4 regions of the Lysinibacillus sp. NPDC093190 genome follow, and region 2 is predicted to be linked to each of the others. Evidence: riboswitches for the same ligand, from Rfam matches in the RefSeq annotation. Region 2 holds a riboswitch; each other region holds the start of a gene.
The links. Region 2 has a riboswitch for cobalamin ahead of mmgD (citrate synthase). Riboswitches for the same ligand answer to the same signal wherever they lie in the genome.

Region 1 (2,208 bases), on a different contig from region 2:
ATTTGAGGAGCTGCCTGTGCCTTGTAAATATTTTGTTACTTCAATGATTTCAACTAATTTTTCATCTGCAAAAGAAAGGGCATTTTGAAGAACTGGATCGAGCTTTCTTTCAAGAGCAGTTGTAATTGGAACATGCTGTAAATTACACGAAGATTGAATCCATATTTCTTTGGCACCACTCAGCTGTTCAATAGCTTTAATAGTTGAGCAAACCTCTGCTAGATTGGAGCGCCAAATATCTCGTCCATTTATAATACCTACTGCTAATACTTTATCTTGTGGGAAGCCAAATTGACGTAATGCCTCCATATTTTTGCCATAGCCATGCACAAAGTCTAATCCAATCCCTTGAACAGGAAGTGTCACAATTGACTCATATGCCGATAATGATTCGAAATATGTTTGTAGCATAATTTTAGCCTCGGGTACCGATGTAGCTAATTGTGTATAAATTTCTTGAACAAGTTTAACCTCCGCTTCGTCTAGTGTTGTGGCAAGAACAGGCTCCTCTAATTGAATCCACTCTGCACCAGCATCCACTAGCTCCTTTAAGACCTGCGTATAAAGTGGCAGTAATGCTAAAATAAATGTAATTTGCGATAGTTTGTCATAGCCTTTTGTTAATTTACAAAATGTATAAGGGCCAATTATTGTAGGCTTTGCTTTAATACCAAACGCTTCCTTAGCCTCTAAAAAGTCTGCCAATATTTTATTTTCTGTTAATTGTAAAGGTTGTCCCTCATATTCTGGCACAATATAATGATAGTTTGTATTAAACCATTTCGTCATTTCACTAGCTACGGCTTTTTTACTACCGCGAGCTACCCCATAGTATGTTTGTAAATCCACTTTGCTACCCTGCCATTCAAAGCGCTTTGGAACTAAGCCAAACATCATTGCCGTATCCAACATTCTGTCATAAAGTGTGAAATCTCCAACAGTTATCATGTCTATGCCGAGGCGAAGTTGCTTGTTTATGCGTGCTAGGCGAATATCCTTTAAGTTCTGCAAAAATTCATCCTCTGAAAGCTCATTTTTCCAAAAAGCCTCTAAAGCCTTTTTCCATTCACGATCTTCTCCGATATACGGATAACCAACTGTAGTACTTGTATACGCCATGTTTATCTCTCCTATCAATCAATTATGCCTCGGCATAATTGCGTCCGGAATCGGCTTTGTGCTTAGGCCTGCATGAGGGCCGACACGATGTCGGTCATTTCGGTAATGCCACAGGACGTGGCGTTTTTACCGATGCAGGTCAGTTAGCCGTTATCGCATGGATGCGATGTTTTTAGGCTAACATCCTTTAAGAACTCCTTTCCGATTCCGTGACATCCGCCGGAGGCTTTGGGCCAACGTGATGTTGCACAGATAAATTGCCACAGGACGTGGCGTTCTTAGACTGAGTTCCTCTATTTCAGCGGATATTTGGACCCGCTGAAAGAAGTTAAAAATAAAAAAGCCACTCTCCTTTTTTTGGAAAATGGCTGTCATTGCATATCAAAATTAGCTATAAAGAAACAATACGAAACTCTTTCAAAATATCGCATGATTCATTGTCGCACAGGGCCGATACGGTCACATCTCACCACCTATTTCCACGTAGGTATTTGGTGTGTACTAGATATTGGCAGGTCTCCTGGCTTCTCATCAACACGCCTCACAGCCTTCCCAGTTTCCTAGTGGCAATTGTGATTTGCTCCGATTTACAGTTGCGGGACAGCGTCGGATTTGCACCGACTTCCCTTTTAAGCCAAACTTTCATTTGGCACCAACTCTTACACAATATTTAATTATGTTTTACTATAACACATATTTTTCTGAAGAGTATAATTATTTTCCAATTTGTTCGATTCTATCTATCATATTGGAGGTTCTATTTCCTTTATTTTTGCCTTTCTATAAAGGCCTCATTCGTGAGAAAAAATACTTTTCATTCGTCAAATTAAAGGATTTGGCATTAATATCCTAGAAGTAAGTATTGAGTAGAATTAAAGGAGGAGAAAAAATGGTTATAAGCTTACATCACGTTCAAATAACAATTCCAAAAGGTGCAGAAGAAAAAGGAAGGCATTTTTATTGTCAAGTATTAGGACTAAAAGAAATTGAAAAGCCTGATTCGCTGAAAGGACGAGGTGGATTTTGGTTACAGGTCGGCAATAGGGAGGTACATGTAGGCACAGAGGTTGGCTTTGATAGATTCACAAC
Region 2 (2,208 bases):
CATAATAATCTAAATTTGGGTACAACCCTTTTTTCTGTACCATCACTTTTTCACCAGCTTCACACATGTGATATAAGCGGTCATCCCCTTGCTCCAAACATAATTTGTGCAAAGCCTCTTTCATAATTTGCGCTCTTGGGTCCATCTTTTTCATATATACACGGTGACCAAAGCCCATAATCTTTTCTTTATTTTGTAGTTTGTTTTCCAGCAATGTTTCAAAGCCTTCAACTGTTTTGGCTTCAAGAAGCATATACATCACAGCCTCATTTGCCCCACCATGTAAATTACCTTTCAATGATGCGACAGCCCCAGTTAAAGCACCATACAAATCAGATTGTGTAGAGGCAATTACACGAGCTGTAAACGTCGAATTTGGCATCTCATGTTCACTATATAAAACGAGTGACTGATCAAAGATTTCTTCTTCTAACGCAGTTGGTTTTCTGCCAGTAATCATGTAATAAAAATTTGCACTATAGGAAAGCTTGCTATCAGGCTCCACGACATCTTGACCATTTAATACACGATAGCTATTCGCTACGATGTTGGGCATGCCACCTAAAAGTCTATATGCTCGCGTCAAATTCTTTTCAGTAGAACGATCATTGATGTGCTGATCATAGCCTGCTAAAACAGAAATTCCTGTTCTAAGCCCATCCATAGCATGTGTCCCGTTAGGCAATAACTTGAAAATTTGAAAAATCTCTTGTGGAACTTGATAATTAGATTTCAACTTGTCCTGTAAATCAGCTTGTTGCTTGGTATTTGGTATTTCCCCATGCAACAATAAGTAGACAATGTCTAAATATGAATATTTCTGTGATAATTCAATCAAATCATAGCCTCTTATGACAATTTGACTTCCTATAGTGTCTAAAAAAGATAGCTTTGTTTCAGCGGCAATGATGCCATCAAGACCTGGCGAATAATTTAACTCCATTCATTACAACCCCTTTGTTTAATTATTCTTGTAAGCGTTACCAATTAAACACGAAAGAACTACAAAAAAAACAACTTCTACCCCTTTGAGAAGTTGTTAATCTACAAAAGCATGACAGAGCAAATAAACAGTGAATTTACAAGCATTCACAAAGATCATGCAGTAGCTAACACCTCCCTATCCTCGTAGGTCAATTGATGCTTACCTTAGTGGCAGGTCTCCTGACTTATGATCAACGCTACAATAACACCTTCCCATTTTGACAAACAAAACAGTGGCTTTGTTATTGAACTCCTAAATACAGTTGCGGGACAGTGTTGGACTCTCACCAACTTCCCTTTTAATCAAATGGAATAAATCCATTTGAACCACCAAAATTTAGCATATTCAATTTGTCTTTTAACCTTAACATAGAGTTTTCAAAACAATCAATATAGTCAAAATTTGAAAAAGCCTGATCATAAAAAGCTATTTTTCATTTTTGAAGAACTATTCTGTATTTTTTAGCACTATTTTGCACAAAAAAGATTGTTGATCAATACCAATGAAGCTATTTTTAAAACTTGGAAGTAAAATAGAGGATTCATATTTTGAAAAAACGAATATTTTTTAATGACAAGTATTAGGGGGACGAGTATAGGCTATATTTCAGAATTAAGGAAACTTATCGGTAGTAGGCCGATTATAAGCATCGGGGCGACAATTCTTGTGATAAACGATGATAAGAAAATTCTCTTTCAACATCGTTCGGATACGTTGGATTGGGGATTACCCGGGGGCTCAATGGAACTAAATGAAACTTTAGAAGAAGTTGCTTACCGTGAGCTCCATGAAGAAACAGGACTCGTAGCCAATGAATTTGACCTGATTGGTGTTTTTTCAGGACCAGATTATTATTTCCAATATCCAAATGGGGATGAAGTCTATACAGTCATTCATCTTTATATTGCTAAAAATGTAAGTGGTGTGTTGGAGATAAAGGATGGTGAGAGTTTGAAACTTACATATTTCAGTAAAAAAGAGCTCCCTGATAATATGGAAAAGAGAACAAAAACTCTATTAGAAACTCTAGAGGATGAATTGTGGGATTTAGGTAGTTCTTTTGCAATTGAATAGTGAAAATTTATGTAATAATGATTTCTCTTAAGTCGTTTTCGGGTGGTCATGCTGATAAATTATTTTGTTGAAGGTAATCAGATTGATAGCGTTCTAATAGTGTTAATCATGAAGGGTTTTATGCAAAAATGGCAGTCGCATGGTGGAGT
Region 3 (2,208 bases), on a different contig from region 2:
TATCAATGGCTGGTACGACTTCACGACTTAACAAAGGATTCGCGATACATTCCTCATATTTAGTACGGAAAGAGCCTTCACCCTTTTTCTCATCGTAGAAATCCTCTAGTGAGTAGCCCATGATTTCTCGCACTTCGTGTGGGTCAAATAAATGCCACTCCCCACGTTCCTCAACAGTTTCCATAAATAAATCCGGTAAGCACAGCCCTGTGAAAATATCATGGGCACGCAGACGCTCATCCCCATTGTTTAAGCGTAGATCTAAAAACGTAAAGACGTCTTTATGCCAAATATCTAAATAAACAGCAATAGCACCTTGTCGTTGACCTAGTTGATCGACTGAAACCGCCGTATTATTAAGTTGTTTAATCCATGGTAAAACGCCACTTGATGCACCTTTAAAGCCTTTAATAGATGAGCCTCGGCTACGAATTTTGCCCATATAAACTCCAATGCCACCGCCGTACTTCGATAATGTTGCGACATCTGTATTCGTGTCATAAATACTTTGTAAACTATCATCTACTGTATCGATAAAGCAGCTAGATAGCTGTCCATGTGTTTTACCTGCATTCGATAATGTTGGTGTGGCAACAGTCATATATAAATTACTCATCGCCCAATAAGATTCACGTACTTTTTCTAAACGATTTTCTGTTTCATCCTGCATCAGGGTCATCGCAATGACCATCCATCGTTCCTGCGGTAGCTCCACTGGTGTTTTCGTGTAATCACGGACTACATAGCGGTCCATTAATGTTTTTAAACCAATATACGTAAACAACTCATCTCGACTTGATTCTAAAAAAGAAGCGAGTTCCTGAAGCTCCTGCTCACTATACTTTGTTGTTAAACTTTCATGATACAAACCAGCTTCTGTATAGTGTGCTAATTGTTCTGGGAAAACTTTATAAACATCCTTCACTGAAACTCCACGGCGCATTGCAAATTGATCATATAGTTTTTCTAAATAAATTTGAGCTGCGACAAATGTCCAGTATGGCTCCTCCTCATCAATGAGGCTAAGCGTTTGTAAAATCATCGCATCTGCCCATGCTTCAAATGTGGCATTGTCGTTTTTTCGTAGCCATCGATCCGATAACCTTACAAAACTTTCGAGTTCATCCTCCGTGTAACTTTTCTTGAGCTTAGTCATTTGCTGTTCGATATGAATTGTCATGTATACATTCTCTCCCTTTCCTTCAGCAACACAAAAAGCGATCACGCAACATTTATCGGTTACGTGATCGCTGTAAAATCGGAAATGGAAATGAAGGACATGCACACAAAGAAGTGAACAAATCTCTCGCCTCCACTTCTCAATCCCCGAAGAATGTGTTGCTGTCTTGAACATCTCGGCAGGTCTCCTGGCTCATGCTTCCTCCAAATGACGACCTTCCCGTTCTTTACAGTGGCCTATTCATCATTTGTCAGCACTTACAGTTGCGGGGACAGCTTCGGCCTAAGATGACTCTTTTTCCGAATTCCCTTTTAAACCATATTGGTACCGCTCGTCCAAAACACTATATATTGTGTTTTAACTCCTAAACAAATCTAACATATTGTGTTTATTGTTGCAATAGGCGTTTTGCACTTTAAAATTTTTAAAGTGCTTCATTTTCTCGAAGCAAGCCCAATTACAATGCAGTTTTACGTAGTTTTTCAAAATTTCTAGGAAATTTTTTTTGTGCTAGCTGCTCTTTTTCTGGCTGTATTCCTAGCATAACTACTGCACATGGACCAGCCGATTTCTCAACATCTAACGAACTTTTAACTTGTTGCTCGCCAAAAAGCCGGGTAAATTCTGCCTGTAAACCTTTTGACCCAACTGGCCATACTTGCTGCACTATTTCCTCTTTCCACGCCTGAAAAATTGGTTGCAGCTGTGCGACATCTTCAGGTTGTGCAAGGATTTCATTGCCTACAAGCGGTAGTCCATAGGTGTACCAACTAAGCTGCTCATGCATAGTTGCTGTGCGTTTTTGCTGCTCACCTAGCATCGTTATAGACAAACCTGATTGTAGAGTCGGCATATTGGACTCTGTACTACCGCCTATTTGTGGACAACTAAGATCAGCTTCATCAAAAACCTGCTGAATGCCTGCAACATAACGAGACCATGCAGTATCCCCTGAAAAATTAGCGAGTAAAATATGGCTTGGTAAAGCATTTGCAGCAAGCTGCTCTAAAAAAGTAACACGTGCAGTG
Region 4 (2,208 bases), on a different contig from region 2:
TCGCTTCTATTGTCATATGCTTTAATCTCCTTCACCGAATGAATAATTGTTACTACGTAGCAGCCAAATGAAAAATGGACCTCCGCAAAAAGCTGTGATAATTCCAATTGGCATTTCCTCAGGGGCAATTAAAATTCGAGCAAGTGCATCTGCCCAAACTAAGAAAATCCCTCCTAATAATGCGCTAATCGGTATGACATATTTATGGTTTGAACCTACAATTAGCCGTACAATATGTGGAATGATTAAGCCGACAAATCCGATTGAGCCACTTACAGCAACAATCACACCCGTTAATAATGAAACTAATAAAATAAGCTGTATACGGAATTGTTGTAAGTTAACCCCTAATGTGACTGCTGCTTCTTCCCCAAGGAGTAATAAATTTAAGCTTCGATAGTGGAGCCATAACAAGGCAAATACTACAATAAAAATAATTGTAGGAATTAAAAGATTACTCCACTTAGCACCAGCTAGGCTTCCTAGCATCCAAAACATGACCGCCTTCATTCCACCTTCTTGCTTCGACATCATTAATATAAAGTTTGAAATAGCAGATAAAATAAAAGACACCGCCATCCCTGAAAGTAAAAGCCGAAAGACGGAAATCCTACCTCCAACACGTGATAAGAAAAAAACTAACCCCATTGCCGTGAGAGAACCTAAAAATGCAGATACAGAAAGAGCATAAACGCCTAGAAATGAAAAAGCACCTAAAATGATGACGGCTGTAGCACCAACCGTCGCTCCAGAGGAAATCCCTAAAATATATGGCTCTGCAATTGAATTACGAACAAGTGCTTGAATAGCTGCTCCAGCAATTGCCAAACCTGCTCCTACAATAGCAGCGAGTAATACACGCGGAGCTCGGATTTGCCAAATGATAATTTCCTGTGAGCGACTCCAATCTTCTTCGATTGAATTTTGTATAATTGGGATTTTAGAAAGGATGACCTTCCATACATAAAGTGGCGTAACAGAAACCGATCCAACCATAATCGCAATTGTCATTGAAATGATAAGTACTAGAAAAAGAGTCATTGATAGTAGTATAAATTTTTTATTCATCTGTTTATAAACTCCTAATCACTAAATAAATGAAACAAAAAGGGTATTCTATGCAAATGCGCATAGAAATACCCTTGATTAAACAACACCAGAATGATTTCCTTCTACTATTGTCCGTAATTGCTTTCATCCTCGTGGGCATTACAGGAATTACTAATTGGCAGGTCTCCTGGCTTCGAATCAACGTTACTATGATTGCCTTCCCATTCTAGAACAGTGGCTAAATCATCATAGAACTCCTCTTTACAGTTGCGGGACAGCGTCGGATTTGCACCAACTTCCCTTTTAAGTGACACATTGTACAAGATGTCACACCATTAGCATCGAATATTTAAAATTATGACGATTCTATCATATATTTTAATAGTTAGTCTATAACTAACCATTATTTATCAAGTTAAGTAGGAAAATACTTTTACGTTAACCTTTGATGATAATTAAGTTGACACAAAATCATTATTTTTTTACACTAATATTATCAACATTACTTTTTAGGGGTGAAATAATGACAACAGTTGCGGAACACACGCATCACAAATTAAGAACAGTCGATCTTGCATACATTGGACTATTTTCAACATTGATGATGATAGGGGCTAATATTACGTCCATTGTACCTTTCATGATGGTTGGTGGAGTACCTATCACATTACAAACATTTTTTGCTATTTTAGCAGGGCTTATTCTTGGTAGTAGAAAAGGGGCACTCGCTTGTACTGTTTATATGTGTATTGGTTTAGCAGGTGCACCTGTATTTTCACGATTCAATGGAGGCTTTGGACAAATTATAAGTCCTACATTTGGTTTTATTGTCTCATTTATTATAGCTGCATTTGTCGCTGGGCTTATTGTAGAACGCAGTGGAACGAAGAAAAGCTATGTAGTTGCAGCATTAGTTGCAACAGCTATTAATTATTTACTAGGCACAAATTGGATGTACTTTGCCTACAAGCTATGGGCTAGTGCTCCTGATGCTTTCACTTATAAGATAGCATGGCTTTGGATGATGCCTCCTTTACCAAAGGATATTATTTTAGCTGTATTTGCGGGTATTTTTGCACACCGCCTTCAAAAGGTGTTAAAAATAATTCCGATTAAATAAAGGGTCATCATCATAACATGTGGTTGATTTCCGTTCCG

Region 1: linked by a shared signal. The riboswitch ahead of metE (5-methyltetrahydropteroyltriglutamate--homocysteine S-methyltransferase) and the one ahead of mmgD (citrate synthase) in region 2 are both predicted to bind cobalamin.
Region 3: linked by a shared signal. The riboswitch ahead of ACQKOF_RS06875 (ribonucleoside-diphosphate reductase subunit alpha) and the one ahead of mmgD (citrate synthase) in region 2 are both predicted to bind cobalamin.
Region 4: linked by a shared signal. The riboswitch ahead of ACQKOF_RS23050 (FecCD family ABC transporter permease) and the one ahead of mmgD (citrate synthase) in region 2 are both predicted to bind cobalamin.

The regions. Positions count from the first base shown of each region.
Region 1 covers NZ_JBNNVG010000019.1:92,571-94,778, forward strand. Annotated here, with positions in the region: gene metE (5-methyltetrahydropteroyltriglutamate--homocysteine S-methyltransferase) at 1-1,119, opposite strand, end outside; cobalamin riboswitch at 1,613-1,791, opposite strand; gene ACQKOF_RS15700 (VOC family protein) at 2,009-2,208, shown strand, end outside.
Region 2 covers NZ_JBNNVG010000004.1:118,065-120,272, forward strand. Annotated here, with positions in the region: gene mmgD (citrate synthase) at 1-943, opposite strand, end outside; cobalamin riboswitch at 1,138-1,331, opposite strand; gene ACQKOF_RS05230 (NUDIX hydrolase) at 1,580-2,059, shown strand.
Region 3 covers NZ_JBNNVG010000006.1:42,433-44,640, forward strand. Annotated here, with positions in the region: gene ACQKOF_RS06875 (ribonucleoside-diphosphate reductase subunit alpha) at 1-1,180, opposite strand, end outside; cobalamin riboswitch at 1,340-1,527, opposite strand; gene ACQKOF_RS06880 (hypothetical protein) at 1,638-2,208, opposite strand, start outside.
Region 4 covers NZ_JBNNVG010000043.1:23,996-26,203, reverse strand. Annotated here, with positions in the region: gene ACQKOF_RS23055 (heme ABC transporter ATP-binding protein) at 1-16, opposite strand, end outside; gene ACQKOF_RS23050 (FecCD family ABC transporter permease) at 22-1,068, opposite strand; cobalamin riboswitch at 1,210-1,402, opposite strand; gene ACQKOF_RS23045 (biotin transporter BioY) at 1,574-2,170, shown strand.